4 regions of the Streptomyces sp. NPDC056296 genome follow, and region 1 is predicted to be linked to each of the others. Evidence: riboswitches for the same ligand, from Rfam matches in the RefSeq annotation. Region 1 holds a riboswitch; each other region holds the start of a gene.

Region 1 (6,945 bases):
GCAGGCCGATGGACTCCTCGATGCCCTTCATGCCGATGCCCTGCTCGGCGAGGCCGGGGATCGGGAAGGTGCGGGAGACCGCGCCCATGGCGATGACCAGGTAGTCGAACGGCAGCTCGTACGCCTCGCCCACCAGGGGGGAGATCGTGGCGACCTTGCGGTCCTGGTCGATGGTGGTGACCCGGCCGGTGAGGACCTCCGCCTTCGGAAGCACGCGCCGCAGGGGGACGACGACGTGCCGCGGGGAGATGTTGCCGGCGGCGGCTTCGGGGAGGAAGGGCTGGTAGGTCATGTACGACCGCGGGTCGACGACGGTGACGGTCGCCTCGCCGTAACGCATCTTCTTCTGGATGCGTCGAGCTGCGTACAGGCCTACGTACCCACCGCCTACTACGAGGATCCTGGGACGCTCCGTGGTGCTCATGCCATCGAGTATCCACCCGCCTGAGGGGGGTGGTTCGTGCGCCCCTTCACAAGCTTCGGTGGAGGCTGTGCTACTATCCGCGACCCACGTGACGGAGATCATGGCGGAGAACGGAACCAGCGTGTAGTGGACCCCGTTGTCAATGCCGCGTGAGCTGCTCCTCCGCATCTCCGAGAGCGGTGGACCACCCTCTCCGAACGCCTCCCGGAGGCCCCTCCGAAGCACCGTCCTGAACACGTTCAAAGGGCAGTTGAACCCCCAAAAGGGTCAACCGGCGCGCTTTCGTCGTCCGACAGGGCCCAATTCCTTGTGAAGAACTTCACGAAGTTTCCCGACGGGATGTCACTGAGGGGCCCCGAAGGACCCCTCAGCACGCGCTCAATCGTCGTACGTCCTGCTCAGACCGCGACCGCCGACGCCGCGCCCGCCCTCTACGCCACCGACCACGCGATGCCGTCGAGGATGTCGTGCTCGCTCACGACGACCTCCTCCGCGCCCGTCCGCTCCATGATCGAGAGCAGGACGAGCGCACCCGCTGCGATCACGTCGACGCGGCCCGGATGCATGGAGGGAACGGCCGCGCGCTCGGCGTGCGTGGAGCGCAGCAGCCAGTCGGTGATCTCCCTGACCCGGTCGCGTGAGACGCGGGAGTGGTGGATGGCGGCCGAGTCGTACTCGGGCAGCTCCTGCGCGATCGCCGACACCGTCGTCACCGAGCCGGCCAGCCCGACCAGCGTGCGCGCCTCGCGCAGCGGCACCGTCTCCTCGGCGAGGTCCAGGGCCGCCTCGATGTCGGCCCGCATCGCCGCGACCTGCGCCTCGGTGGGCGGGTCGGTCACGGCGCCGGCGTTCACCAGGTGTCGCTCGGTCATCCGCACACAGCCGACGTCCACGGAGCGGGCCGCGCGCACGTGGTCGTCGCCGACGACGAACTCGGTCGAGCCGCCGCCGATGTCGACGACCAGGTAGGGCTTGTCGAGGTGGTCGCGGCCCGCCAGCTCCTTGGTGGCGCCGGTGAAGGAGAAATCCGCCTCCTGGTCGCCCGAGATGACCTCCGGCTCCACGCCGAGGATGTCCAGCACCCCGCGCACGAAGTCGTCCCGGTTCTCCGCGTCCCGGGAGGCGGAGGTCGCCACGAAGCGCAGCCGTTCGGCGCCGTGCTCCTTGATGACCTCGGCGTACTCGCGGCAGGCGGCGAAGGTCCGCTCCAGCGCCTCGGGCGCCAGCCGCCCGGTCCGGTCGACGCCCTGGCCGAGCCGCACGATGGTCATGCGGCGGTCGAGGTCGGTCAGCTCACCGGTGGCGGGGTCCGCGTCGGCGACCAGCAGGCGGATGGAGTTCGTACCGCAGTCGATGGCGGCGACACGGGTCACTTGGCGTCCTCCCCACAGGTCCCGGCGAGCGTCACGCACGGCCCCTTGCGCCACCACTCCGGCAGCATCGCGATCGCCTCGTCGCCCAGTGGGTTGACGCCGGGACCGGCCGCCAGCGAGTGGGCGACCAGCACGTGCAGGCACTTGACCCGGTCGGGCATGCCGCCCGCGCTCGGGAAGCCGGTCAGCTCCTCGATCTCGTCACGCCGCCGGATGTAGTCCTCGTGCGCGGCGCGGTAGGCGTCGGCCAGCTCCGGGTCGGCGGCGAGGCGCTCGGTCATCTCCCTCATCACGCCGTTCGCCTCCAGCGTGCCGATCGCGGAGGCCGCCTTCGGGCACGTCAGGTAGTACAGCGTGGGGAAGGGCGTGCCGTCGGGCAGCCGCGGCGCCGTCTCCACGACGTCCGGCTGTCCGCACGGACAGCGGTGCGCGATGGCGCGCAGGCCGCGCGGGGGGCGCCCGAGCTGCTGCTTGAAGGCCTCGACGTCCGCGTCGGTGGGCTCGGTGCGCGGGGTGGTCGGCGGGGGAGTCTGCATGACTGTCTTCTGCTGGTCTTCCTGTTGAGTCACTGCCGGCGCGGTCGGTTCACGGCCGGCACTGTCGGCTCACTGCCGGGGTGGCCGGTTCACGGCCGGCGGGCGGCGGCGTCGGCCTTGTCGACGCCGTCCCAGACGTTCCGGTACCAGGGGCGGTCGGCCCCGCCGGCCTCGGCGCGGGCCTGCTTGGCGGCGTCCGGGTCGACGACGACGAACCCCGTCTCCCCCGGCATCACATAGTGCAGCCTCAGCCGGACCTGCTGCTCGGCGTAGGCGTCGTCCTGCCAGCGTGCCTTGAGGTCGCGCAGGTCCTCGACCCGGTCCCGGGTCTCCTGCCGCTCCCGCTGGAGATCGGCGATCTCGGCGCGCTGGGCGACGTACTGCCGTATCGGATAGGCGAGCGCCACGACGAGCGAGCAGAGCACCATCGCGAGCAGCGCGGCCCGGCCGGTCAGCCGGGAGCGACGGGCCTGGCGCTTGGTCTGCGAGCGGTAGACCCGGGCCGCGGTCTGTTCCCCGATGATCCGGATCCTGGTCGCGGTGGAGAAACGGTCCCGGTCCTTCACCGCCATGTCTGTCCCCGCCTTAAGTCCACACGTGCGTACGTCCCCGCACACGGTACGGGACCGAGTACGGGGACGTACGTACGACGCTGCCTCTTACGGGACGGGTCAGCCCTTGAAGCGCGGGAACGCGCTGCGGCCGGCGTACACCGCGGCGTCGTCGAGGATCTCCTCGATGCGCAGCAGCTGGTTGTACTTGGCGACGCGCTCGGAGCGGGCCGGGGCGCCGGTCTTGATCTGGCCGCAGTTGGTGGCGACGGCCAGATCGGCGATGGTGACGTCCTCGGTCTCGCCGGAGCGGTGGGACATCATGCACTTGAAGCCGTTGCGCTGGGCCAGCTCGACGGCGTCCAGGGTCTCGGTCAGCGAACCGATCTGGTTGACCTTGACGAGCAGGGCGTTGGCCGAGTTCTCCTCGATGCCGCGGGCCAGGCGCTCCGGGTTGGTGACGAACAGGTCGTCGCCGACGAGCTGGACCTTGTCGCCGAGCCCCGCGGTGATGGTGTTCCAGCCGTCCCAGTCGTCCTCGAACAGCGGGTCCTCGATGGAGACCAGCGGGTACGCCTCGACCAGCTCGGCGTAGTACTCGGTCATCTCGGCGGCGGAGCGGTTCTTGCCCTCGAAGGCGTAGGAGCCGTCCTTGTAGAACTCGGACGCGGCGACGTCGAGCGCGAGGGCGATCTGCTCGCCGGGGGTGTAGCCGGCTTCCTTGATCGCCTCGAGGATGAGGTCGAGGGCCTCGCGGTTGGAGCCGAGGTTCGGGGCGAAGCCGCCCTCGTCGCCGAGGCCGGTGGCCAGGCCCTTGCTCTTCAGGACCTTCTTCAGGGTGTGGTAGACCTCGGCGCCCCAGCGCAGGGCCTCGGAGAAGGACTCCGCGCCGATCGGGGCGATCATGAACTCCTGGATGTCCACGTTCGAGTCGGCGTGCGACCCGCCGTTCAGGATGTTCATCATCGGCACCGGCAGCAGGTGCGCGTTCGGGCCGCCCAGGTAGCGGAAGAGCGGCAGGTCGCTGGCCTCGGAGGCGGCGTGGGCGACGGCGAGCGAGACGCCGAGGATGGCGTTGGCGCCCAGCGAGCCCTTGTTGTCGGTGGCGTCCAGGTCGAACATGGCCTGGTCGATCAGGCGCTGCTCGGTGGCGTCGTAGCCGACCAGCTCCGGGCCGATCTGCTCGATGACGGCGAGGACGGCCTTCTCCACGCCCTTGCCCAGGTAACGGTTGGCATCGCCGTCACGGAGTTCGATGGCCTCGAAGGCACCGGTGGAGGCGCCGGACGGGACGGCGGCACGACCCGTGCTGCCGTCGTCGAGGCCGACCTCGACCTCGACCGTGGGGTTGCCTCGGGAGTCCAGGATTTCCCGGGCTACGACGACGTCGATGGACGGCACGAGCATCTCCTTCTTCAATGTGACGCTTCGGTGTGACGCGCGGGCCCACGGGACCGCAGCGGCTCTGCGGGACCGAGCCTAACCGGCTCCGGGCGATCGGCCAGCCGATCGCCCACCCGCTGGACAGAACCGAGAGTAAATTGTTTCCGAACGGAACAAAGACGTTTCCGAAAACCCGTTCGTAATCACGGGCGGGTCCGGGCGTGAAAAACCCGCCCCGGTGCGTACGGGGGAACACGCACCGGGGCGGGAGTCTCGGGGGCCGCCGCTTACTTCAGGTGCAGCTGCTGGCCCGGGTAGATCAGGTCGGCGTCGTCGACGATGTCGTCGTTCAGCTTGAACACCTTCGCCCAGCCGCCCTTGACGTCGTGCTCCTCGGCGATCGAGCTGAGGGTGTCGCCCTTGACGACCTTGTACTCGCCGTCGCCCTTCTCGACCTTCTTGCCGGTCGGGGTGGTGACGGTCTTCTTCTCGGCCGGCTTCTCGGCCTTCGGCTCGGCGGCCGGGCGCTCGTCGGAGCGGGAGGCCTTCTGCTCGGTGGAGCGGTCGGCGGTGGAGCCGCCGCTCTCGCTCTGCGAGGAGCCGCTGTCCTGGCTCTCGCCGGAACCGCCGCCGGTGTACGCGGCGCTCGACAGGCCGGTGCCGCAGACCGGCCAGGCACCCTTGCCCTGACCCGCGAGCACCTTCTCGGCGATCTCGATCTGCTGCGCCTTGCTGGCCTGGTCGGCGGTGGCGGCGTACTGCGTGCCGCCGTAGCCGGCCCAGGTGGAGGCGGAGAACTGCAGACCGCCGTAGTAACCGTTGCCTGTGTTGATGGACCAGTTGCCGCCGGACTCGCACTGGGCGACGGCGTCCCACTCGGACGCGGTGGCGGCGGAGGCGTTGCCGGCCGCCATCAGCGGGGCGGCGACGGCGGCACCGGTGACACCGGCGACGGCGACGATGCGGGTGGCCTTGGACGGACGGCGGTGCTTGCCCTTGCCGGAAAACAGCATGGTTGATCCCCTCACCGACGCCTGCGAGGTGAGCTGTCGGGTTCGGGCCGGTTGAGTTGCCCGGCCGGGTTCCTCGCGGAACTCGGCTTAACCCCTAGCCGCTCCGGCTCAACTGCCCGGTGCGGCACTTACCTTGGGTCCCCCGCTCCTGCCTTCGGCGCTTGCGCGACGACTGTTCCCGGACGGCCGCTGGCAGGATTCGGCGTTGCGGCAGCCGGGGCCCGCGATGGCGAGCGGTCATGACCGTAGACACGCGCTCCGCGGATTTTCAAAGACGATCACGGCTTCTGAGACCTATCTCTCACGTGATCCAAAACGGGCATACAGTCTCGAACCATGACGCGAACTGCCCCTATTTTTCGCCCGATTCGCCCATGACCGTGAGCGTCTGACCGGGCAGGATGTGGTCCGGGTCGGCGCCGACGACCTCCTTGTTGCCGACGTAGAGCGAGCGCCACCCGCCGTCGAACTCAAGGGAGTCGGCGATGCCCCAGAGGCTGTCGCCGGAACGGACGGTGTACGAGCCGTCCGCGACCTCTCGCGACTCACCCTCGCCGCGCGAGGCGTGCCGCCCCGACGACTCGGCCGTACGGTCGTCCTTCGCGCCCTCGTCGGCGCTGTCGCCGCGATGACGGCCCGCGCCGGACTCCTCGGTGTCGGTGAGCGCCGAATCCTCGCCACTCTGCCCCGCCTTGTCCGTTTCGTCGATCGCCGGAGGGGCCGTGGGCGAAGCATCGGCGCCCTGGGAGCCGGCACTCTCCGTGGGCTTGGATTCGGGGGACGTGTCGGACTTGGTCGAATCGTCCCCGCTGTCCGACGTGGAGTCAGAGGTAGGGGACGAAGACGGCGAAGGGGACGAGGAGGGCGCGTCGGAGGTGGGTTCCGGCGACTCGGTCGTGCCGGACGGGTCAGGGGTGACCGACGCCTTGGGGGCTTCCGGCTCCGTCGACGTACCGTCACCCGTCGAACCGGTTCCGCTGTCCGTGGACGCCGAGTCGTTGCCCATGCCCGCGAGCAGGGCGCAGGTCGGCCAGGCGGCGATGCCCTGGTCCGCGTGCAGCCTCTCGGCGACTCTTATCTGCTGGGAGCGACTGGCCTGGTCGGCGCTCGGCGCGTACTCGGTGCCGCCGTACCGCTCCCAGGCGTCCTGGGAGAGCTGCAGGCCGCCGTAGTACCCGTTGCCGCTGTTCTGGCTCCAGGCGCCGCCGGTCTCGCACTCGGCGACGCGGTCCCAGTTCGCCCCGTCCGCCGCGTGGGCGCCGGTGGCGCCGAGAAGTGGGATCGCGATGGCGGAGCCGGTCACTCCGGCTGCGACGACCAGGGCGGGAGCCTGGCGGGGGCGGCGGTGACGACCGTTCCCGGAGAGCATGCGACGACCTTTCACGAGACAGCGGGGACCGCGCGGCGGGTGATGCTCGGCGCCACGCTGGTTCGTGAACGTATAGGCAGATGATCGCTTGTCACAAGTTCATGCCGCGCAGATCACGTGAAGATCACAGAGGTGAGCGCGTGTCACGTTTGAACGCCCCAGACGTCATTGCCTTCCTGTGTCGACACTCGCAGCATCAGTGCCGCTCGAACGGCGCGCATCGGCGTCTGCCCTTGGTTGGCCGCGGGCGCGGCCATGGCGATAGCTTTGAACACGTCAGCCCCTTCACGGCTGGC
Region 2 (6,945 bases), on a different contig from region 1:
TCGTCCGACGTCACTCGAACGCCGGATGTCACATCCGAGTTCCCTCCGCCCGTCGTACCGGTGAGGGCGCCCCCGACGGAGCGCCCGGAAACACACACCGGCACGACCGACGGACAGGAAGGTGGCCCTCATGGCCCGCGTATCCCTCACCCCGCCCCGGACGCTCCTCCTCCGCGTCATGGAGTGGTACTCCCGGCGCGCCTACGGCAAGGTCCTCGACCCCGGCAAGGCGCTCGCCCACAACCCGCGCGTGCTCTGGGGCGACCTGCGTTTCGAGCAGTCCGTGGCCAAGTGGAACAGGCTGGACTCCGACCTGAAGGCGCTCGCGGTGATGGCCTCGGCGGCCTCGATCGGCTGCTCCTGGTGCATGGACTTCGGCTACTGGGAGAACGCCGAGCGCGGCATGGACCGGCGCAAGCTCCACGACGTTCCGGCGTGGCGGGAGAGCGATGTGTACACGCCGCTGGAGCGGGACGTCATGGAGTACGCCGAGGCGGTGACGGCGACGCCGCCCACCGTCGGCGACGACCTCGCCGAGCGGCTGCGGGCCCGGCTGGGCGAGCCCGGGTTCGTGGAGCTGACGGCCATGGTCGCCGTCGAGAACCTGCGCTCCCGCATGAACGCGGCGCTCGACCTCACCAGCCAGGGCTTCAAGGACTCCTGCGACCTGCCCGGCACGGGGCCCACCAGCCCGGTCACCGCGACGACGGACTGAGCGACCGGGCCTGAAGCGGCCGTCGCCGCATGTCCGGGCGCGTGTATAGGGTGACGGGCGTGGTGAGAGTCCGGTTGGGTGTCGCGGAGCGGCGCGAGGAGCTGCTGCGCGCGGCCATCGAGCAGATATCGGCGCGGGGCGTGGCGGCGTTGCGGATCGCCGACGTGGCCGCCGCGCTCGGTGTCAGCAACGCGCTGGTGCTCTACCACTTCTCCACGAAGGAGAAGCTGGTCGCCGCGGCGTTCACGTACGCCGCCGAGGACGATCTCGCCCGTCTGCGCAAACTGCTCGGCCGCCGTACGTCGGCACTGCGCCGGTTGCGGGCGGCGGTGCGCTGGTACGCCCCGACCGGGCAGGCCAAGGGCTGGCGGCTGTGGATCGAGGGCTGGGCGGTGGCGCTGCGCGAGCCCGCGCTGCGGGAGGTCACGCGGGAACTGGACCGTCAGTGGAAGGCGGCGATCGCCGAGGTCATCGCCGAAGGCGTGGCCGCCGGGGAGTTCACCTGCCCGGAGCCCGACGGCGCGGCCCTGCGTCTGACCGCCCTGCTCGACGGGCTGGCCGTGCAGCTGACGTCCTACCCGGGTGCGGTGTCCCGGGCCCGCGCCCAGGAGTGGACGGACGAGGCCCTCGCCCGAGAACTCGGCCTGACTCGCGAGGCGTTGACGACACCACGGCGCTAGGCGCGGCCTCGCGCGGGGCCGGCGGCTCCTCACCGCGGACGGACACCCCCGCCCCGGCGTCCGGGGCGCGACGGGCCAGCCCCTCGATCACCGTTCCACCGGCGGCCGGGCCCGCCCCCACAGCCGCGCCACGACGGGCCGGCCACCGTTCCACCGGCGGCCGGCCCGCGCCCCCGCATGCGCGGCACGCCGGACGGCCCCCCGGCCACCGTTCCACCAACGGCCAGGCCCGCGCCCCCACAGCCGCGCCACGACGGGCCGGCCACCCGGCCACCGTTCCACCAACGGCCAGGCCCGCGCCCCCGCATGCGCGGCACGCCGGACGGCCCCCCGGCCACCGTTCCACCAGCGGCCAGACCCGCCCCCACCCCTCGCCACCCGGCGGCGAACCGGACGCCAGCCACCCGCCCGCCGGCGTCCGCCCACCCGGCCCACGGCCACCCGCGCAATCCGGCAGAGCGACCCCGCGACCGTCCGCCGCACGCCCCACACCGCGCCGTAAGCCGCACGCCGCACACCCCACGCCGCCGTCAGGCCACCGCCGCGATCCGCACCTTGATGTCGTCCGGCGACAGCGCCCCCTTCGCGGTCACGTGGTCGCCCGACGACTCGCCTCGCAGTCGGCGTCCGATCCACGGCACCAGGTACTCGCGTGCCCAGTGCACGTCGTCGCGCCTGACGTGCAGGGTGCCGCGGGGCGGCAGGGCCGGCCAGGGCTGGTCCGGGTCGGCGGGGACGCGCAGGCCGAGGGCCTGGCCCGCGCGCAGCGCCACGCGCGTGTGGCCCTCCGGCGACAGGTGCAGCCGGTCGGCGTCCCACGCCCTGCGGTCCTGGACGCTCCGGAGCGACCACAGGTCGAGCACGGGGCAGCCGTAGCGGTCGGCGACGGCACGGACGTGCCCGTTGTAGGTCGCGATCTTGCCGCGCAGATGTTTGAGGACGGGCACCCCACGGGTGTCGAAGCCGGTCGTCACCAGGACGGTGCCGGCCGCCGCGGTCAGCGCGGCCACCGCGCGCTCGAACCGCTCGGCCACCTCGTCCGGATCGGTGCCGGGCCGGATGATGTCGTTGCCGCCCGCCGCGAACGAGACCAGGTCCGGGGCGAGTTCGACGGCTCGCGGGACCTGTTCCGCCACGATCCGGTCGAGCAGCCTGCCGCGCACGGCGAGGTTCGCGTACCCGAAGTCGCCCTCGGGGCGCCGGTCCGCGAGCAGTACGGCCAACCGGTCCGCCCAGCCGACGAACGCCCCCTCGGGGCCGGGGTCGCCGACGCCCTCGGTGAAGCTGTCCCCCACCGCCACGTACGACCCGATCACTTCTCTGCTGTCACTCTTCGAATCGTCTGCCACGTCGGCCCATGATTCACCTTGGAATGTGACCTACGCGACCGTAGGAAAGGGTTGACGGTCGGTGAGAAAAACCACGCCTAAAGTGTTCGTCAATTCCGGAATACACCGAAGGCCGGACCCGGGGATCGGGGTCCGGCCTTCGGAGGCGCGGAGGCTGCGCCGGAGCCGTCGTCAGAGAGAGACGCCGTGCGAGCGCAGGTACGCGATCGGGTCCACGTCCGAGCCGTAGTCCGGCGAGGTGCGGATCTCGAAGTGCAGGTGCGGACCGGTCACGTTGCCGGTGGCACCCGAGAGACCGACCTGCTGACCCGCCGTCACGGACTGACCGGCGGAGACGGAGAGCGAGGACAGGTGGGCGTACTGGGCGTAGTGGCCGTCGGAGAGCTGGATGACGACCTGGTTGCCGTACGCGCCGCCCCAGCCGGCGGAGACGACGGTGCCCGCGCCGACGGCCTTGAGCGAGGTGCCGGTCGGGACGACGAAGTCCGTGCCGGTGTGGTAGCCGCTGGACCACATGCTGCCCGACTGGTGGTACGGGGTGCCGACGCTGCCGCCGGGAACGGGCGAGGCGAAGCCGCTGGCGGTACCGGCGGACTGGGCGCTCGTGTTCGACGAGTCCGAGGAGGAGGTCTTCGCGGCGTCCGACGACTTCTCGGCCGACTCGGACTTCGCCGACTCGGACTTCTCGGAGGACGACTTCTTCGGCGCGGCGGGCTTCTCGGCCGGCTTCTCCGACTCGGCGGAGGACGAGGGGGCCGACGACTTGGCGGCCTGCTCGCCGACCGAGAGCTTCAGGCCGGGGTGGATCAGCGACGGGTCCGAGCCGACGATGTCGCGGTTGTCCGAGTACAGCTTCTTCCAGCCGCCGTCGACGTCCTGCTCGTCGGCGATCTTCGAGAGGTAGTCACCGCTCTTGACAGTGTACGTCCGCGAGTCGGAGTTCTTCTCGGCGCTGCCGCCGGCGGCCTTCTTCGCCGTCGTCGGTATGGACTGAACGGCCTGCTCGGACACGGACTGCGCGGGTGCGGCCTGGGCGCCGGCGGCGCCGAGCAGCGGGAGCGCGAGCGCGGCGCCACCGGTTCCGGCGACGGCGATGGTGCGGGTCAGGCGCATGGCCCTGGTACGGCGGTGCTTACCCTTCGCGGGCATGGCGAATTCCTCTCCGGCGCCTACGAGGTGAGCTGTCGGGTGCGAGCTGGAGATGCCCGGCCGCGCCGAGACGCGGCTTTACCCCAAGCCGTTCCGGGAACCGGAACAGGCAGTTGTACCTGTGGGTCCCCCGCTCCTGCCGTGTACGGGTGGTGGATGAGTGCGGGCTCCGGTCGGCGGCAGGATTAGGCGTCCGTCCGGATCGGTGGTGAACGTAAGGGACCAAGACGCGCGGGGACAAGCGAGGGGTTCCATTGGCAGGTGTTCCGATTGATCCTTTACGGGAATTACCGGTCACCCTCCGTCGATTCGCGCAGTGCCCTTTCCGGTAAACAGCCTTGAAAACCGGTCGCATTACGTGAACATGACGGGCAACGCACGGTCACGGATATGACGCTGCTCACGCGCCGTCTCCCCAGTCCCTTTTATTCCAGCGCTAGTTGGAATGAAGGTGCCAATTCGGACAGAAGGTTCAGATATGACGCAGTCGGGCGATGGTGCCGCCGAGGCCCCCGGACCGTGCCGTATCTTCGAGTGGTGCCCGTCGGCGAGCAGCGTCGACGGGGCGGAGTGGGAGGAGCCCCCGTGACGCAGCAGGTCCCGTCGACCGAACCCGAGCTGGCCGGTGTGCGTAACTTCCGTGACGTGGGCGGGCTGCCGACCGTGGACGGGCGGCGGGTGCGACAAGGGGTGCTGTTCCGCAGCGGCCACCTGGCGCACGCCACCGGGGAGGACGCCGCGTTCCTGGCCTCGCTGGGCCTGCACACCATCTTCGACTTCCGCAACGCGGCCGACCAGAAGCTCGAGGGTCCGGACGTCGCGCTGCCGGGCGTGCGCAATGTGAACCTGCCGCTGAGCGATCCGGCCGACGGTGCCGAGTTCTGGAAGATGGTCCGCGACGGCGACCTCGACCAGCTGCGCGAGATCCTGGCGGGCGACAAGGGCGCCGACCGGATGATCGGCTCCTACCGCATGATCATCAAGGAGCGCACGGCGGAGCACTCCCGGGTACTGCACGCGCTCGCCGAGGACAGCGTCCCCGCGCTGATGCACTGCGCGGCCGGCAAGGACCGCGCGGGCCTGTCGATCGCGGTCACCCTGCTCGCCCTGGGCGTCGAGCGCGAGGCCGTCATCGACGACTACCTGAAGTCCAACGCCGCGCACCGTCGCTACAAGGTGCGCCGCAGCAGCTCCGCCGCCTCGGCCTACTCCCCCGAGGTCATGGAGCTGCTCAGCCCCCTCTTCGACGCGCGCGCCGAGTACCTGGCGGCGGCCTTCGAGACCGTCGAGGAGACCTGGGGCGGGGTCGACGCCTACCTGGAGAAGGGCCTGCGGATCACTCCGGAGACCCGGGAGCGGCTGCGCGAGCGGATGCTGGACTGAGCCCACCGGCTCACCGACCGGCCCACCCGCTCACCGGCTGTTGGCGCCCACCTCGAAGAGCAGGTAGATGAAGGCCGCGAGGACGTGTCCCACGATGAGGTAGATGAAGAGCCGCACCCACAGGGCGCGCGGGAGCTTCTCCTGCAGGTTCATGGCGTCCCTCCAAGGGTGGGGTGGGCCGGCGTGGTGGCGAGTCCAGGCATAGCGCTGCCGAGGCACTCTGCGTCAGGGTGTGGACGAACAGTGACTCGACCCCGTCGGCGATCCGGTGCAGGGTTAGCGAGTCGAGGCGCGGGCTGTCGCCGGGGCGCCTACAGGTGCGCTTCAGCTGAGCGCTGACAGGGACGCGAAACAGCACCATCTGGCCGCCGCGCCCCAGTCAGCGATGTCTCATAGGTTTCCGAGACGGTCGTACCTTGAAGCGCTCTCCCGGGTAGCTCAGGAGACTCTCCGCCTGGATCGCTCCGGGGAGTTTGACGGGTCATGCCCGTCCGACGACGACCCTTCCGGCCGCCGGAGCAAGTACAGGACTCACTCGGGCTGCTGTGAGCTTGATTGTCGCCCCCAACAGAGCACTAAGCGTACCAGTCCCATTACTTTGCGCTGCCCATCACTGTCAGGCAGGACACCTGCGGCGGCCCGGCGCCACACCGCACGCAGCTGCGGTGCCACGACGGACACCGCGTCCGGCGACGGCGGACCGGTTCATGGGAGGTCATGCCTCCATTCAGCCCGATACTTGCCCGACGGGCAATTTTCTTGCCTCAGAGGCGAAGACGGTCGCGGCCGGACGCGCTAACGGTTGCCCACCGCCTGCCTGACCAGCGTCTTTCCGAAGTCCCACATCAGGCCGCCGCCATTGTGGGCGTCGTCCATCACCTCGGTGAAGGCGTCGACGAACCGGTCCGCGTCCCCCGCGTCGATGATCAGCGGCGGGATCAGCTTGATCACCTCCAGGTGGTCGCCGGACACCTGCGTCAGGATCCGGTGCCGTTGCAGCAGCGGCACCACGACCATCTGCGCGAACAGACCCTTACGCGCGGCCTGCAGCATCGTCCAGCGGCTGCGCAGCTTCAGGGACCTGGGCCGGCCGAACTCGATGCCGATCATCAGCCCCCGCCCCCGGACGTCGGCGAGCAGCTCGTAGCGGTCCACCAGCTCGGCCAGCCGGGACTTCAGCCGCTCCCCCACCGCGGCCGCGTTCGCCACGATCTCCTCGTTCTCCATCACCGACAGCACCGCGAGCCCGGCCGCCATGGCCTGCGCGTTGGACCCGAAGCTCGCCGAGTGGACCTGCACCCGGTCCATCGAGGAGAACACCTTCTGGAAGATCCAGTCCTTGCCCAGCGTGGCCCCCACCGGCACGTATCCGCCGGACAGCGCCTTGGCCACGCACACCAGGTCGGGCTCGACGCCGTCCTCGTGCTGGAAGGCGTAGAACCTGCCCGTCCGGCCGAGGCCCGTCTGCACCTCGTCGGCGATCAGCAGCGCCTTGTGCCGGTGCAGCAGCTCCTGCGCGGCGCGCAGATAGCCGGGCGGGGCCTCGTGCACGCCCTTGCCCTGGACCGGCTCCACGATCAGCGCGGCCACGTCGCCGTGCTTGAGCTCCCGCGCCAGGGCGTCCAGGTCGCCGAGCGGGACGGCGGTGTCGGGGAGCAGCGGGGCGAAG
Region 3 (6,945 bases), on a different contig from region 1:
GTACCCCATGGCAGGCGAACCGTCCTTCTTCGAACTCGGCGTGGCCGACCCCGAGCGCGGGCGCGTCTTCTACGGCGGCCTGTTCGACTGGGCCCTCGAAGCCGGCCCCACGGGGCGCGGGTTCTCCATCGGCACCGGCGGTGTGCCGGGCGGCCTGCACGGCGGTGACGCGGGAGCCTCCCCGTACCTCTTCTTCCGGGTCGACGACCTGGACGCCGCCGTGGCCAGGGTGCGGAGACTGGGCGGCTCGGTCCAGGACCTCGGCGAGGAGGACGCGGAGTCGGTGGCCCGGTTCGGCCGGTTCGCGCTGTGCCGGGACGATCAGGGCTCCTCCTTCGGACTGCACGAGCCCCCGCACGAGGGTTGAACGCGGCCCCCCACCGATCCCCCGAAGGTTCCTTCCGCTGCCGGCGAACGCGCGACCCCCCGCGATTCCTCCACCCTCCTAACGTACGTCCTGTACATTTTTTCAGGAGACAGTGCAGCCGAACACGGTCCTGCCACGAGGAGGGGTTCGCCATGACCCGACCGTCCGCCCGTCACGTCCTGCCCGAGTTCACCGAGCGCACGAGTACCGGGAGCCGGACGACGGACCCGTACTCGAAGCTGCTGGAGGAGCGGATCGTCTTCCTCGGGACACCGGTCGACGAGACCTCCGCGAACGACGTGATGGCGCAGTTCATGTACCTGGAACACCAGGCCCCGGACCGGGACATCGCGCTCTACATCAACTCGCCCGGCGGCTCCTTCACCGCGATGACGGCGATCTACGACACCATGCGCTACGTCGCCTGCGACGTGGAGACGACCTGCCTCGGACAGGCCGGCTCGTCCGCCGCGGTACTGCTGGCGGCGGGCACGCCCGGCAAGCGCGCCGTCCTGCCGGGCGCACGGGTGGTCATCCATCAGCCCGCGCTCACCGTCCCGGTGGAGGGACAGGCGAGCGACCTGGCAATCAAGGCCGACGAGTTGATCCGCGTCCGCGCCCGCCTGGAGGAAATTCTCGTACGGCACACGGGCCGCAGTCCCGAGCAGGTGAGCGCGGACATCGAGCGGGACACCGTCCTGGACGCACAACAGGCTCTGAAGTACGGCCTGGTGGACCGGATCGTACCCAGCCGCAGGACCATGTCCCCGGCATCCGGCGCGAGGTGATCCGGCGATGCTGCCACCGGAACTGCCGCCTCTGCCCGCCCTGGCCCGCGCCGAGGCCGAGCTGATCGACCGCTACCTGGACGTCGTCGACCTGCTCGGGCGCATCAACCCCGCGCGGGAGGGCGACACCTACCGCGGACTGCGGGCCGCCCAGGCGCTGGTCGGCAAGGCGGCCGCCCTGCGCGACGCGCTGGCGCTGATGCACCGGCGGAGCGAGACGGAGTTGCACGCCACGACCCTGGCCCGGGCGCTGCGCGTGCTGGACGGTGAACGGCGGACGGCGCGAGTCGGTCTACCGCCCTGTTCCTACAGTTGAGGCGCCAGGAGTCGAAACGGACCAAACGGCTTACCGCCTTTCGGCGTAGGAACACCTCCGATTTCCGACCGGCCGAGCTTGCGCGACCCGCGTGTCCGGACAGCGCGATGAGCCACTGCGTCGCTGGTCCCGGGGTCGTCACCACACCCACCGGTGACTCGAACACAGAGGCGTCCACCCGAACGGGTGAGTGGTGAGTAACAACACAAAGGGCACGTTCCGTTGGGAATTCCCCATGGGGCGAGACAAGATCCGTGACTGACGACAAGCCCCCGCCGCAGCGGCGGGGCGGTCCGGGCGGACGCCGAGTCCTGCCGCCGCCCGGACGACCGGTCGACAGGAGTGGATCGGCAGGAGTGGAGGACCCGAGCACGACGGGTCGCCGGAACGGTCGTCTCTGCGGGAGACGCGCCGGGCCGAGCAGCCCTTGGGGTGAAGCCGCACTCGTGCGGCCGGGCAACTTCGCCAGCCCGAATCCGACAGGTCATCCTTCACAGGCGGCTGACGAAGGGTTGCGCATGTCCGCGCTCAATCGTGTCCCGTCGCTGATGGCCCGTGCCGGTACGGCCTCGGCCCTCACCCTCGCCGCCGTGGGCGGTTCCGTAGTGGTCCCCGGCGCCGCCTCCGAGGCGGCCGCGGCGAGCCATGCGACGAAGGCCCTCAAGATCGCCGCCTCCAAGAAGGGCGCGCCATACAAATGGGGCGCCGTCGGACCAAGCAGGTTCGACTGTTCGGGGCTGACGCTGTACTCGTTCAAGAAGGCCGGCAAGAAGCTGCCGCGCACCGCCGCCCAGCAGTACAACAAGACCCGTCACATCTCCGCCAAGAACCGCAAGACCGGGGACCTGGTGTTCTTCCACTCGGGCCGCAGCGTCTACCACGTCGGCATCTACGCCGGGAAGGGCAAGATCTGGCACGCCCCGAAGACCGGGGACGTGGTGCGTCTGCAGAAGATCTGGACCGGCAGCGTCTGGTACGGCCGGGTCAAGTAGCCCGCCCGAGGGGGTGACGGCGCCCTGACCCGCCGTCACCCCCTCGGGTGCGCGGTATGCGCCTGGGGCGCGCCTCGTGCCGTCGGCGCCTCACCGCTGCGGCTCCTGGCTTCCCACGGCCTGCCCGACGACCGTGGCCGGTTCGGTGGGCACCGGACCGCCCGGCGGCGCCCAGGGCAGTTCGATGGAGACGGTCTTGCCGCCCTCGCGCGTGGGCCGCACTCTCAGCTTGCCGCCGCACTCCGCCGTCAGCCAGCGGATGATCACCATGCCGCGGCCGTTGTCCTGCTGGACGGCGGCGGGCAGGCGCTTGGGGAACCGCGGGTGGCTGTCGGTGACACCGATGCGCAGCCGCTCGTCACGGTCGAGCACGAGGTCCACGGTGAAGGTGGGCGATTGTCCGAACGTGTGCTGGACCGCGTTGGTCGTCAGCTCGGAGACGATGAGCCGGACGGTTTCGGACACGTCGGTGTCCGGCGGCAGGCCCCACTCCGCCAGAGTCCCGACCACATAGGTACGCGCGGCGGCCACCGAGGCGGGATCGCTCGGCAGAGTGACGGATGCTTCCAGATGGTCTGCCATGGCGACGTCGTCCCTTTCCCACGGGACCGCAGCCGGACACGGAGCGGATGGTTCGAGTACGGTCCCGGACTGGTGCTTCGCCGCCAGACTGCCATCACCGGGCCGGTGAAGGGCGGCGATCCACCAAGATATGCATATATCTGTCGCTCAAAGCGGTGAACTCTGCGACGGCAGAGCGTATTTGGGCGGCCCATAAGGAGTAAGGGGGTGGCCGATGCAGCACGGTCCCGTGGTGCGCCGTCGGAAGCTGGGCGCGGAACTGCGCGCCCTGCGCACGTCGGCGGGTATCACCAGCGGCGAGGCGGCCCGGCTGGTGGGCTGGCACCAGTCGAAGGTCAGCCGGATCGAGACCGGGACGAGCGGGGCGAAACCGGCCGACGTGCGGTTACTGCTGGACGCCTACGGCGTGGACGACGACCAGTTGCGGGAGCTGCTGGAGATGCTGGCGGGCTCCGACGACGCGGTCGGCCGGAACCACTGGTGGCACGCCTATCGTGGGGTACTGCCCCCGGCCTACCGCGATTTCATCAGCCTGGAGTCCCAGGCGAGCGCGATGCGCACGCTGGAGACCACGGTGGTCCCCGGGCTGCTGCAGACACCGGAGTACGCCCGCGCGGTGACGCGCGCCGCGGCGGACGGGCTGCCGGAGGAGCGGCTGGACACGCTGGTGGAGGTCCGGCTGGCCCGGCAGGACGTACTGCGGGCGCAGCCGCCGCTGCTGCTGAGCGCGGTTCTGGACGAGGCGGTGCTGCGCCGGGAGGTGGGCGGCCCCGATGTCATGTCCCGTCAGCTGGAGCGACTGGTCGAGGCCGCGCGTCTCCCCCATGTCCGGCTCCAGGTACTGCCGTTTGCCGCCGGGGCGCACATCGGTGTCACCGGCCCTTTCGTAATCTTCTCTTTTTCGAGCACTTCTGATCTGGACGTGGTTGTTCTCGACCACTTGACGAGTAGCCTGCATCTCGAACGGAAAGAAGACCTAGAGGCCTATACCGAGGCCTTCAACGCCCTTCTGATCCATGCCCTTTCGCCCGAGGACTCGTTGGACTTCATCGCCGCGACCGCGGCAGGCGCGTAAGGAGGCACCATGTCAGGCTCACCGTCCGCACTCTGTCGGAACATCCCTGCCGGCACCGATCTGCACGACGTGCGGTGGCTGCGCAGCAGCTACAGCACGGGAGCGAACAACTGCGTGGAGACGGCCCGGCCGTCGGCCGGCCCCTGGGCCGGACTGCTCGCCGTGCGGGACTCCAAGGACCCGGCCGGGCCCGCGCTGCTCTTCTCCCCCGGGAGCTGGGCGATGTTCACGGCCGCCGTCCACCGCGACTGAACCGGTTGGGCGCCGGGCGAGGCACGGCCGTGTCACGCCGACTCATGGTCGCGTTTCGCCGATCACCCGTACAGCGCGTTCGATCTGTTCCCCGGAGAGGTCCGCACGAGCGGTCAGCCTGAGCCGTGAGACGCCGTCGGGTACGGAAGGAGGGCGGAAGCAGCCCACGGACAGGCCGGCCGCACGGCAGTCGGCCGCCCACCGTACGGCCCCCTCCGGGGACGGCGCCCGCACCGAGACGACCGCGGCGTCCGGACGTACCGCCGAAAGCCCGAGGGCGGTCAGGCGTGCGTGCAGTTCCGCCGCCACCTCGCGTGCCCGCGCCGCCCGCTCGGGCTCTCGGCGCAGCAGGGTGAGCGCCGCCAGCGCCGCGCCCGCCGCCGCGGGGGCGAGGCCGGTGTCGAAGATGAACGTCCGGGCCGCGTTGACCAGGTGGTCGATCACCCGGGCGGGGCCGAGCACGGCGCCGCCCTGACTGCCGAGCGACTTGGACAGCGTCACCGTCACGACGACGTCGTCGGCGCCCGCGAGCCCCGCCGCGTGCGGGGCGCCCCGGCCGCCGTCGCCGAGGACCCCGAGGCCGTGGGCGTCGTCGACGACCAGCCCGGCACCGTGCTCCCGGCACACCTCGGCGAGCCCGGCCAGCGGCGCGGCGTCGCCGTCGACCGAGAAGACCGTGTCGGAGACGGTGACGGCGGGCCCGTCGTGCGTCGCCAGTGCCTTGCGCACGGCGTCCGGGTCGGCGTGCGCCACGACCTGGGTCGTCCCGCGCGCGAGTCGGCAGCCGTCGATCAGCGAGGCGTGGTTGCCCGCGTCGGAGACGACGAGGGAGCCGTGCGGCGCCAGCGCGGTGACCGCGGCGAGGTTGGCCGCGTAGCCGGAGGAGAAGACGAGCGCGGCCTCGAATCCGCAGTAGGCGGCCAGTTCGCGTTCGAGCTCGGCGTGGAGTTCGGTCGTGCCGGTCACGAGCCGGGAGCCGGTCGCACCGCCGCCCCAGGTCCGCGCGGCCCGGACCGCCCCCTCGGTGACCTCCGGGTGCCGGGCCAGGCCGAGGTAGTCGTTGCTCGCCAGGTCCAGCAGCGGCGAGTCGGCCGGGCGGGGGCGCAGAATTCGTACGAGCCCGGCCCGGCGGCGCGCCTGGGCCTGCTCGTCGATCCAGCCGAACGCCATGGGTCGGTCCTCCGTCGTTTTGTAGGCAGTGGACAGACATTAGCGGCACGGCAGCCCCCGCGAGGTGTGGCAATACCCACACGGCGATCTGTCAGTGTTGTGCAAACTCTCCTTGGCCCCGGGCGGCCCCTTAGGACAGGATCGGCTCTCATGGACCTGCTGAACACGCTGGTGGACAAGGGGCTTCGGCGCGAGTCGCCGACCCGCGAGGAGGCTCTTGCCGTCCTCGCCACTTCCGACGACGACCTGCTCGATGTGGTGGCCGCGGCCGGCAAGGTGCGCCGCCACTGGTTCGGCCGACGGGTGAAACTCAACTATCTCGTCAACCTCAAGTCGGGCCTGTGTCCCGAGGACTGCTCCTACTGCTCGCAGCGGCTCGGCTCCAAGGCCGAGATCCTCAAGTACACGTGGCTCAAGCCCGACCAGGCCTCGCAGGCCGCCGCCGCGGGCGTGGCCGGGGGCGCCAAGCGGGTGTGCCTGGTGGCCAGCGGACGCGGTCCGACCGACCGGGACGTGGACCGGGTCTCGGACACCATCAAGGCCATCAAAGAGCAGAACGAGGCCGTCGAGGTCTGCGCCTGCCTGGGCCTGCTCTCCGACGGCCAGGCGGAGCGGCTGCGCGATGCGGGCGCCGACGCCTACAACCACAACCTCAACACGTCCGAGGCGACGTACGGGGACATCACCACCACGCACACGTACGCCGACCGGGTGGACACGGTGACCAAGGCGCACGCGGCCGGGCTGTCCGCCTGCTCGGGACTCATCGCGGGCATGGGCGAGAGCGACGAGGACCTGGTCGACGTGGTCTTCTCGCTGCGTGAGCTGGACCCGGACTCGGTGCCGGTCAACTTCCTGATCCCGATGGAGGGCACGCCGCTGGCCAAGGAGTGGCACCTCACCCCGCAGCGGTGCCTGCGCATCCTGGCGATGACGCGGTTCGTCTGCCCGGACGTCGAGGTGCGCATCGCGGGCGGGCGCGAGGTCCACCTGCGCACGATGCAGCCGCTCGCCCTGAACCTGGCCAACTCCATCTTCCTCGGCGACTACCTCACCAGCGAGGGGCAGGCGGGACATGCCGACCTGGAGATGATCGCGGACGCCGGGTTCGAGGTGGAGGGCGCCGGCGAGGTGACCCTGCCGGAGCACCGGGCGGCGGAGCGGGGCGCGTGCGGGTCGCACGCAGGCGGCTCGTGCGGGTCGCACGCGGACGGCGGTGCCTGCGGATCGCACGCCGAGGGCGGGGGCTGCGGGTCGCACGCCGACGGCGGTGTGTGCGGGTCCGTCCCGGCCGAGGCCGGCCGCAGGACCGGCGCGCCCGCCGAACCGGCGGTGGCCGGCGAAGCCCGTACGGACCTGGTCGCCGTACGCCGTCGTGGTGCCGGCACGGACCTCGCGCCCAA
Region 4 (6,945 bases), on a different contig from region 1:
GCGGATGAGCGAGGTGGCCTCCCGGTCGGTGACCGGGATCAGCCGGTGCGCCATGTCGCCGAGCAGCTGGGTGGCGGCCCCGGCGAGCCCGAAGGAGAGCGCGGCACCGGCCGCCGGGTCGATGACCGCCCGTACGACCGTGTCGACGCCGCGCGGTGCCATGCCCTGCACCACCGGGCGCAGTTCCTCGGGCCTCCCGAACAGCTCGGTCAACTCGGTGTACGCCCGGCGCAGTTGCTCCTCGTCCGCGAGATCCAGGCGTACGCCGCCCAGGTCGGCGCGGTGGCGCAGGTGCGGGGCGGTGGCCTTGAGGGCGACGGGGTAGCCGATGGTCCGCGCGGCGGCGACGGCGTCGTCGGGGGTGGGGGCGGGCAGGGCGCGGTGGACGTGTATGCCGTACCTGCCGAGCAGGTCGCAGGTCTCCTGCGTGCCGAGGGTGAGCCCCTGCCCGCGCGCGAGGTGCCCGGCTATCAGCCCGGCGGCGCCCTTCTCGTCGATGTCCTCGTACTCCGGCACCTTCCCGGGGTCGGCGGCGTCGCGTCGCCACTGGGCGTAGGCGACGGCCTGGGCGAGGGCGCGGACGGCCCGCTCGGCGGCGGGGTAGGCGGGGATGAGGTGGGCTCCTTCCGGAGCCTGGACGGAGGGCGGCCGCTGTGCCGCGGCTGGGGAACGGGACTCCTCAGGGGTGGTCGAAGCCGCCTGCGGTGCCGTGTTCGAGGTGGCCTGCGGCGCCGTGCCCGCGGTGGCCTGCGGCGCCGTGGCCGAAGTGGCCTGCGGTGCCGTGCTCGTCGCCGCGGACAGGGCTTCCGCGAGGCCGCCCAGTTCGACGTGGACCACCAGGACCGGCTTGCCGGGCTCCGCGGCCGCCGCCGACCGCAGGGCCTCCGCCAGCGCCGCGTCACCGGCCGACCCCTCCCCCACCGTCGGGATGGCCGTCACCACCACCGCGTCGCACGTGTCGTCGGCCAGGGCGCGGGAGAGCGCCGCGTGGAAGTCGTCCGCCGAAGCCGCCGTCGTCAGGTCCAGGGGCGAGTGCGGCCGCAGCCCCTCGGAGAGGCAGGCGTCGTATGTCAGAAGGCCCAGTGATTCGGAGTTCCCCAGGATCGCCACCCTCGGCCCCGCGGGCAACGGCTGGCGGGCGAGGAGCAGCCCCGCGTCGACCAGGTCGGTGATCGTGTCGACGCGGATCACGCCGGCCTGCCTCAGCAGCGCGGAGACCGTCGCGTGGGGCAGCCGCGTCGCCCGGACCGCGTGTCCCTGGGGTGCCACGCCGCCGTGCCGGGCGCCCTGCACCACGACCAGCGGCTTGACGGCCGCCGTCCGCCGGGCCAGGCGGGTGAACTTGCGCGGGTTGCCGATGGACTCCAGGTACATCAGCGCGACGTCGGTCTCCGGGTCGTCGTACCAGTACTGAAGTACGTCGTTGCCGGAGACGTCGGCCCGGTTGCCGGAGGAGACGAAGGTCGACACGCCCGTGACGCCGGTGACTCCGCCGCCGCGCCGGTGCAGCCGGGACAGCAGGGCGATGCCGATGGCGCCGGACTGGGCGAACAGCCCGATCCGGCCGGGGCGCGGCATCTCGGGGGCGAGGGAGGCGTTGAGCCGCACCTGGGCGGAGGTGTTGACGATCCCGAAGGCGTTGGGGCCGATGATCCGCATGCCGTACGTGCGCGCGTGCCGCACGAGGGCGCGCTGCCGTTCGCGTCCGTCGGGGCCGCTATCGGCATAGCCGGCGGAGATCACCACGAGGCCCTGCACGCCGTGCTCGCCGCACTCGGTGACGACCTCGGGGACGTGCTCGGCGGGCACGGTGACGACGGCGAGGTCGACGGGCCCGTCGATCTCGCGCACCGAGCGGCAGGCGGGCACCCCGTCGAGCTCCTTCTGCGTCTCGGGGAGCGCCTTGTTCACGGCGTACAGCCGGCCGGTGTAGCCCGCGTCCCGGATGTTGCCGAGGATGCTGCGGCCGACGCCTCCCGGTGTGCGGCCGGTGCCGATGACCGCCACCGAGCCGGGTTGCAACAGCCGCTGAACCGAACGCGCCTCCGCGCGGTGCTCGCGCGCGTACTGCACGGCGAGCGAGCGGTCGGTGGGTTCGAGGTCGAACTCCAGGCGGACCACGCCGTCCTCGAAGCTCCGCTTCTGGGTGTACCCGGCGTCCATGAACACCTTGATCATCTTGGTGTTGGCGGGCAGCACCTCGGCGGCGAAGCGGCGGATGCCGCGCTCGCGGGCGACGGCGGCGATGTGTTCCAGCAGCGCGGAGGCGACGCCGCGCCCCTGGTGGGCGTCCTGGACGAGGAAGGCGACCTCGGCCTCGTCGGCCGGTGCGGAGGCGGGTGTTCCACCGGCGCCGATCCGGTCGTAGCGTACGGTGGCGATGAACTCGCCGCCGATCGTGGCCGCGAGTCCCACCCGGTCCACAAAGTCGTGGTGCGTGAAGCGGTGGACGTCCTTGGCGGACAGGCGAGGGTACGGCGCGAAGAAGCGGTAGTACTTCGACTCGTCGGAGACCTGCTCGTAGAAGCTGACCAGGCGCTCGGCGTCATCAACGGTGATGGGGCGGACGCGCGCGGTGCCGCCGTCGCGCAGCACCACGTCGGCCTCCCAGTGGGCGGGGTACTCGTGCCGGTCCGACGAGGTCTGCATGGGCCCCAGAGTACGGCTCGCGTACGACAACGGCGCGAGGCAGTCTGTGGAGGACGGAAGGTCGGGCCGAGGCCGCGGTCCGACGACCACACGGGGCGGCGGCAGCCGTCCTCGCACGCTTCACGATGTGGGAAACTGGTCTAGACAAGACTGGTCTAGACAACCTGAACCCCTGAACACCTGAAGGGCAGCATCACATGGCTGAGCGCCGCGTCAACGTCGGCTGGGCCGAGGGTCTCCACGCCCGCCCCGCCTCCATTTTCGTCCGAGCCGCCACGGCCACAGGCGTCCCGGTGACGATCGCCAAGGCCGACGGGTCCCCCGTCAACGCGGCCTCCATGCTGGCCGTCCTCGGCCTCGGCGCCCAGGGTGGCGAGGAGATCGTCCTCGCCGCCGACGCCGAGGGCGCGGACGCCGCCCTGGACCGGCTGGCGAAGCTGGTCTCCGAGGGGCTCGAGGAACTCCCCGAGACCGTCTGAGCAACGGCAGCACCGAAAGGCCCGCCCGGACCACCGGGCGGGCCTCTCGCTTTCTCTTTCCGCTTCCCCCGTCTTCATGGGCAGCAGGAAATAGCCCCCTCCCCCGAATTACTCTCTCTTTGTATACGGCGCCCGTGTTAATGCCGCAGGCTCGGCATGTTTACGGGACGTTGCGATTTCCTCACACGCTCCGTCCGCTCGCCCCCGCCTCCGCCTCCACCTCCGCCGCCGGAGACGAATCGCAGCCTGTGCGCCGGCGCCGACCGCTCGGTGTGCAGCGTCATGAGCGCCCGCGCTCGCTCGCCGTCGCCCCGGGCCACCGCGTCGACGATCGCGCCGTGCTCCGCCCAGCACTCCACGGGTCCGGCCGACGCCTCCACGACGTACATCCAGGCGATCTTGTGGCGCAGTTGGGTCAGCAAGGCCGTCAGCGACGGGCTGCCGGCGGCCTGGGCCAGGGTCTCGTGGAACCACCCGTCCAGTGAGCGCAGATCCTCGCTGTTGCCCTGCCTGGCACGCTCCTGCCCCAGCCTGACCAGACCACGCAGCACCTTGAGGTGGGCCTCGGTGCGGCGCCGGGCGGCCCGGGAGGCACCGAGAGGTTCGAGGAGCGTGCGCGTCTCCAGCAGGTCGGCGGCCTCCTGCTCGGTGGGTTCCGCGACGCACGCGCCCGCGTGCCGCCGCGTCACCACGAAGCCTTCGGCCTCCAGCGTGCGCAGGGCCTCGCGGACGGGGACGCGGGAGACGCCGTAGCGGCGGGCCAGGAGTTCCTCGGTGAGCCGACCGCCGCGTCCGTGGACGCCGGTGACGATGTCGTCCCGGATCGCCGTGCACACCGAGTGCGCCGGAATACGCATGCCCGACCTCCGCCTTAATCCCCGTGAAACGTCGACGATTGACGCGTGCTCAGTGACTCTAAGCCAATCAAGCGCACATTCCGACGGCAGAGCGGATTTCATGGTTATTTTTTGGACCACCGACGCGTGCACCGAAGGAAAGAAAGCCAAAAGCCCCGGCTCGGGAGGCCGGGGCTTTCGAATGTCGTACCGTCCGTCGTCAGACGTTCACGCCGTGGGAGCGGAGGTAGGCGACGGGGTCCAGGTCCGAGCCGTACTCGGGGCTCGTACGGGCCTCGAAGTGCAGGTGCGGTCCGGTGACGTTGCCGGTGGCACCGGAGAGGCCGATCTGCTGCCCGGGTTCGACCGCCTGGCCGACCGAGACGCCGATGGACGACAGGTGGCCGTACTGGGTGTACGTGCCGTCGTGCATCTTGATCACGACCTGGTTGCCGTACGCCCCGCCCCAGCCGGCCTCGACGACGGTGCCGACGCCGACCGAGTGCACGGAGGTGCCGCTGGAGGCGTGGAAGTCGATGCCGGTGTGGCTGCCGGAGGACCACAGCGAGCTGCCGGCCTGGTAGGCGGTGGAGACGTAGGAGGCGGTGATCGGCGACACGAAGGTGTTGAGGCGCTTGCGCTCCGCCTCGCGTGCGGCGCGCTCCTTGGCCTCGCGCGCCTCCTCGGCCGCCTCGGCCGCCCGCTCGCGCGCGGCCTCCTGGGCCGCCTCACGGGCGGCGGCGTGCAGGGCGGCCTGCTCCTGCGCGGTGGCCTGGGCGTCGATCTCGTCGGCTATGGAGTCGCCGATGGTGATGACCGGGGTGAGTCCGCTCTGCTCCGCCCGGGGCTCGGCGGCGAGCGCCGGAGCCGCGAGGGTGCCGACGACGCCGGTGGTGGCGAGGGCCGCGACACCCGCCGCGCGGGCGGTGGTGCGGTGCACCCGGCTGGGACGGCGGTGCTTCCCGGTGGCGCGCGTGAACGCCATGTAGAGGCTGGTCCTTTCCTTCCCTCTCGCCTACCGGGTTAGCTGACGGGTTCGGAGCAGGAAGGTCTCCTACGGACCCCCTCGCTGCGCGCGCGGGCGTCCGATTCACCCCAGGGACTGCGTTGGGTCCCCGGCTCCCCTGGCTCGCGCCGTACGGGGACTCGGCGATGACTGTCCGGTGCCGCGGGCGCGGCGCACTGCGTGACGAACAGACCGGATGACGCTAAACGCGGCTGTGTTCAATCCTCAAACGCAACAAGCCTTTTGTAGCGCACGCCACAGGGCAGACGGGCAGCCTCTCCCGCAATCCGGACAAAAGACGGCCCCGGTGACACTCGGGTCACCGGGGCCGCCACACGCGTGTGCCGCTACTCGGCCGCCACCACGGTGACTTCACCGATGCCGAGGGCCTCGACGGGCTCCTTGATCTGCGCCGCGTCGCCGACGAGGACCGTCACCAGACGGTCGACCGGGAAGGCGTTCACGACCGCCGCCGTGGCCTCCACGGTGCCCGTGGCGGCGAGTTGGCGGTAGAGCGTGGCCTGGTAGTCGTCGGGCAGGTGCTGCTCGACCTGGTCGGCCAGCGTGCTCGCCACGGCCGCCGCCGTCTCGTACTTCAGCGGCGCCACGCCCACCAGGTTCTGCACGGCCACGTCGCGCTCGGCGTCGGTGAGACCCTCCGCGGCGAGCTTGCGCAGCACCGTCCACAGGTCCTCCAGGGCGGGACCGGTGTTGGGGGTGTCCACGGAGCCGCTGATGGCGAGCATCGCGGCGCCCGTGCCGTCGGGCGCGGAACGCATGACCTGCCCGAACGCCCGTACGCCGTAGGTGTAGCCCTTCTCCTCGCGCAGGACGCGGTCCAGGCGCGAGGTGAGGGTCCCGCCGAGGCAGTAGGTGCCGAGCACCTGCGCGGGCCACACGCGGTCGTGCCGGTCGGCGCCGGTGCGGCCGATCAGCAACTGCGTCTGGACGGCACCGGGTCGGTCCACGATGACGACCCGGCCGGTGTCGTCGGCGCTCACCGGGGGTACGGGACGCGCCTCGGCCGCGGAGCCGGTCCACGCGCCCAGCGTCTCGCCGAGCAGCGCGTCGAGGTCGACGTCGGTGAGGTCGCCGACGACCACGGCGGTGGCGGTGGCGGGTCGGACGTGCTTCTCGTAGAAGCCGCGTACGGCCGCCGAGTCGATGCTCGCGACCGTCTCCTCGGTGCCCTGGCGCGGGCGCGACATACGCGCCCCGGCCGGGAACAGCTCCTTGGAGAGTTCCTTGGCCGCGCGGCGTGACGGGTTGGCCAGCTCGTGCGGGATCTCGTCGAGCCGGTTGCGGACCAGCCGTTCGACCTCGCTGTCCGCGAACGCGGGCGCCCGGAGGGCGTCGGCGAGCAGGCCCAGGGCCTTGGCGAGGCGTGAGGCCGGCACCTCCAGGCTCAGCCGGACGCCGGGGTGGTCGGCGTGTGCGTCGAGGGTGGCACCGCAGCGCTCCAGTTCGGCGGCGAAATCCTCGGCGGAGTGCTTGTCGGTGCCCTCGGAGAAGGCGCGCGCCATGATCGTGGCGACACCGTCGAGGCCGGCCGGCTCGGCGTCCAGGGGCGCGTCGAGGAGCACCTCCACGGCGACGACCTGCTGGCCGGGGCGATGGCAGCGCAGCACGGTGAGGCCGTTGCCGAGGCTGCCGCGCTCGGGGGCCGGGAACGCCCACGGCTTGGGCTCGCCGGCCCGCGGCTGGGAGTGGAATTCCATGGTGGCGAGCTCGGTCACTTGGCCGCCTCCTCGTTCTCGTCGGTGGCGTCGTTCTCGTCGGCGGGGGCGGTCGGCTCGTAGACGAGCACCGCGCGGTTGTCGGGGCGCAGGCGGGCCTTGGCGACCTCCTGGACCTCCTCGGCCGTCACCTCGAGCACCCGCTGCACGGCGGTGAGGGCGAGCTGCGGGTCGCCGAACAGGACGGCGTACCGGCACAGTTCGTCGGCGCGGCCCGCGACCGTGCCCAGGCGGTCCAG

What was found. A riboswitch is a leader RNA that binds a small molecule or an ion and turns the genes downstream of it on or off. The one in region 1 is predicted to bind cyclic di-AMP.
Region 2: it holds a riboswitch for cyclic di-AMP, as region 1 does, so the genes downstream of both, ACFCZF_RS34470 (peptidoglycan DD-metalloendopeptidase family protein) here and ACFCZF_RS37495 (transglycosylase family protein) in region 1, are expected to answer to the same signal.
Region 3: it holds a riboswitch for cyclic di-AMP, as region 1 does, so the genes downstream of both, ACFCZF_RS06765 (C40 family peptidase) here and ACFCZF_RS37495 (transglycosylase family protein) in region 1, are expected to answer to the same signal.
Region 4: it holds a riboswitch for cyclic di-AMP, as region 1 does, so the genes downstream of both, ACFCZF_RS07835 (M23 family metallopeptidase) here and ACFCZF_RS37495 (transglycosylase family protein) in region 1, are expected to answer to the same signal.

The regions. Positions count from the first base shown of each region.
Region 1 is NZ_JBHJRX010000083.1:18,536-25,480, reverse strand. Features, by position in the region: gene ACFCZF_RS37520 (NAD(P)/FAD-dependent oxidoreductase) at 1-424, opposite strand, end outside; gene ACFCZF_RS37515 (exopolyphosphatase) at 856-1,797, opposite strand; gene ACFCZF_RS37510 (DUF501 domain-containing protein) at 1,794-2,333, opposite strand; gene ACFCZF_RS37505 (septum formation initiator family protein) at 2,423-2,905, opposite strand; gene eno (phosphopyruvate hydratase) at 3,005-4,285, opposite strand; gene ACFCZF_RS37495 (transglycosylase family protein) at 4,555-5,280, opposite strand; cyclic di-AMP (ydaO/yuaA leader) riboswitch at 5,284-5,450, opposite strand; gene ACFCZF_RS37490 (transglycosylase family protein) at 5,633-6,649, opposite strand.
Region 2 is NZ_JBHJRX010000065.1:2,754-9,698, reverse strand. Features, by position in the region: gene ACFCZF_RS34485 (carboxymuconolactone decarboxylase family protein) at 131-715, shown strand; gene ACFCZF_RS34480 (TetR/AcrR family transcriptional regulator) at 775-1,395, shown strand; gene ACFCZF_RS34475 (SGNH/GDSL hydrolase family protein) at 1,926-2,711, opposite strand; gene ACFCZF_RS34470 (peptidoglycan DD-metalloendopeptidase family protein) at 2,916-3,893, opposite strand; cyclic di-AMP (ydaO/yuaA leader) riboswitch at 3,898-4,055, opposite strand; gene ACFCZF_RS34465 (tyrosine-protein phosphatase) at 4,479-5,276, shown strand; gene ACFCZF_RS34460 (DUF6126 family protein) at 5,307-5,429, opposite strand; partial or broken gene ACFCZF_RS34455 (XRE family transcriptional regulator) at 5,461-5,583, opposite strand; gene ACFCZF_RS34450 (aspartate aminotransferase family protein) at 6,072-6,945, opposite strand, start outside.
Region 3 is NZ_JBHJRX010000006.1:193,179-200,123, forward strand. Features, by position in the region: gene ACFCZF_RS06750 (VOC family protein) at 8-367, shown strand; gene ACFCZF_RS06755 (ATP-dependent Clp protease proteolytic subunit) at 520-1,155, shown strand; gene ACFCZF_RS06760 (hypothetical protein) at 1,163-1,471, shown strand; cyclic di-AMP (ydaO/yuaA leader) riboswitch at 1,842-1,986, shown strand; gene ACFCZF_RS06765 (C40 family peptidase) at 1,990-2,463, shown strand; gene ACFCZF_RS06770 (ATP-binding protein) at 2,554-3,045, opposite strand; gene ACFCZF_RS06775 (helix-turn-helix domain-containing protein) at 3,260-4,120, shown strand; gene ACFCZF_RS06780 (DUF397 domain-containing protein) at 4,130-4,372, shown strand; gene ACFCZF_RS06785 (8-amino-7-oxononanoate synthase) at 4,415-5,542, opposite strand; gene bioB (biotin synthase BioB) at 5,693-6,945, shown strand, end outside; gene ACFCZF_RS06795 (adenosylmethionine--8-amino-7-oxononanoate transaminase) at 6,945-6,945, shown strand, end outside.
Region 4 is NZ_JBHJRX010000008.1:89,552-96,496, reverse strand. Features, by position in the region: gene ACFCZF_RS07850 (GNAT family N-acetyltransferase) at 1-2,649, opposite strand, end outside; gene ACFCZF_RS07845 (HPr family phosphocarrier protein) at 2,847-3,128, shown strand; gene ACFCZF_RS07840 (GntR family transcriptional regulator) at 3,266-3,985, opposite strand; gene ACFCZF_RS07835 (M23 family metallopeptidase) at 4,185-4,949, opposite strand; cyclic di-AMP (ydaO/yuaA leader) riboswitch at 4,962-5,126, opposite strand; gene ACFCZF_RS07830 (M16 family metallopeptidase) at 5,318-6,706, opposite strand; gene ACFCZF_RS07825 (M16 family metallopeptidase) at 6,703-6,945, opposite strand, start outside.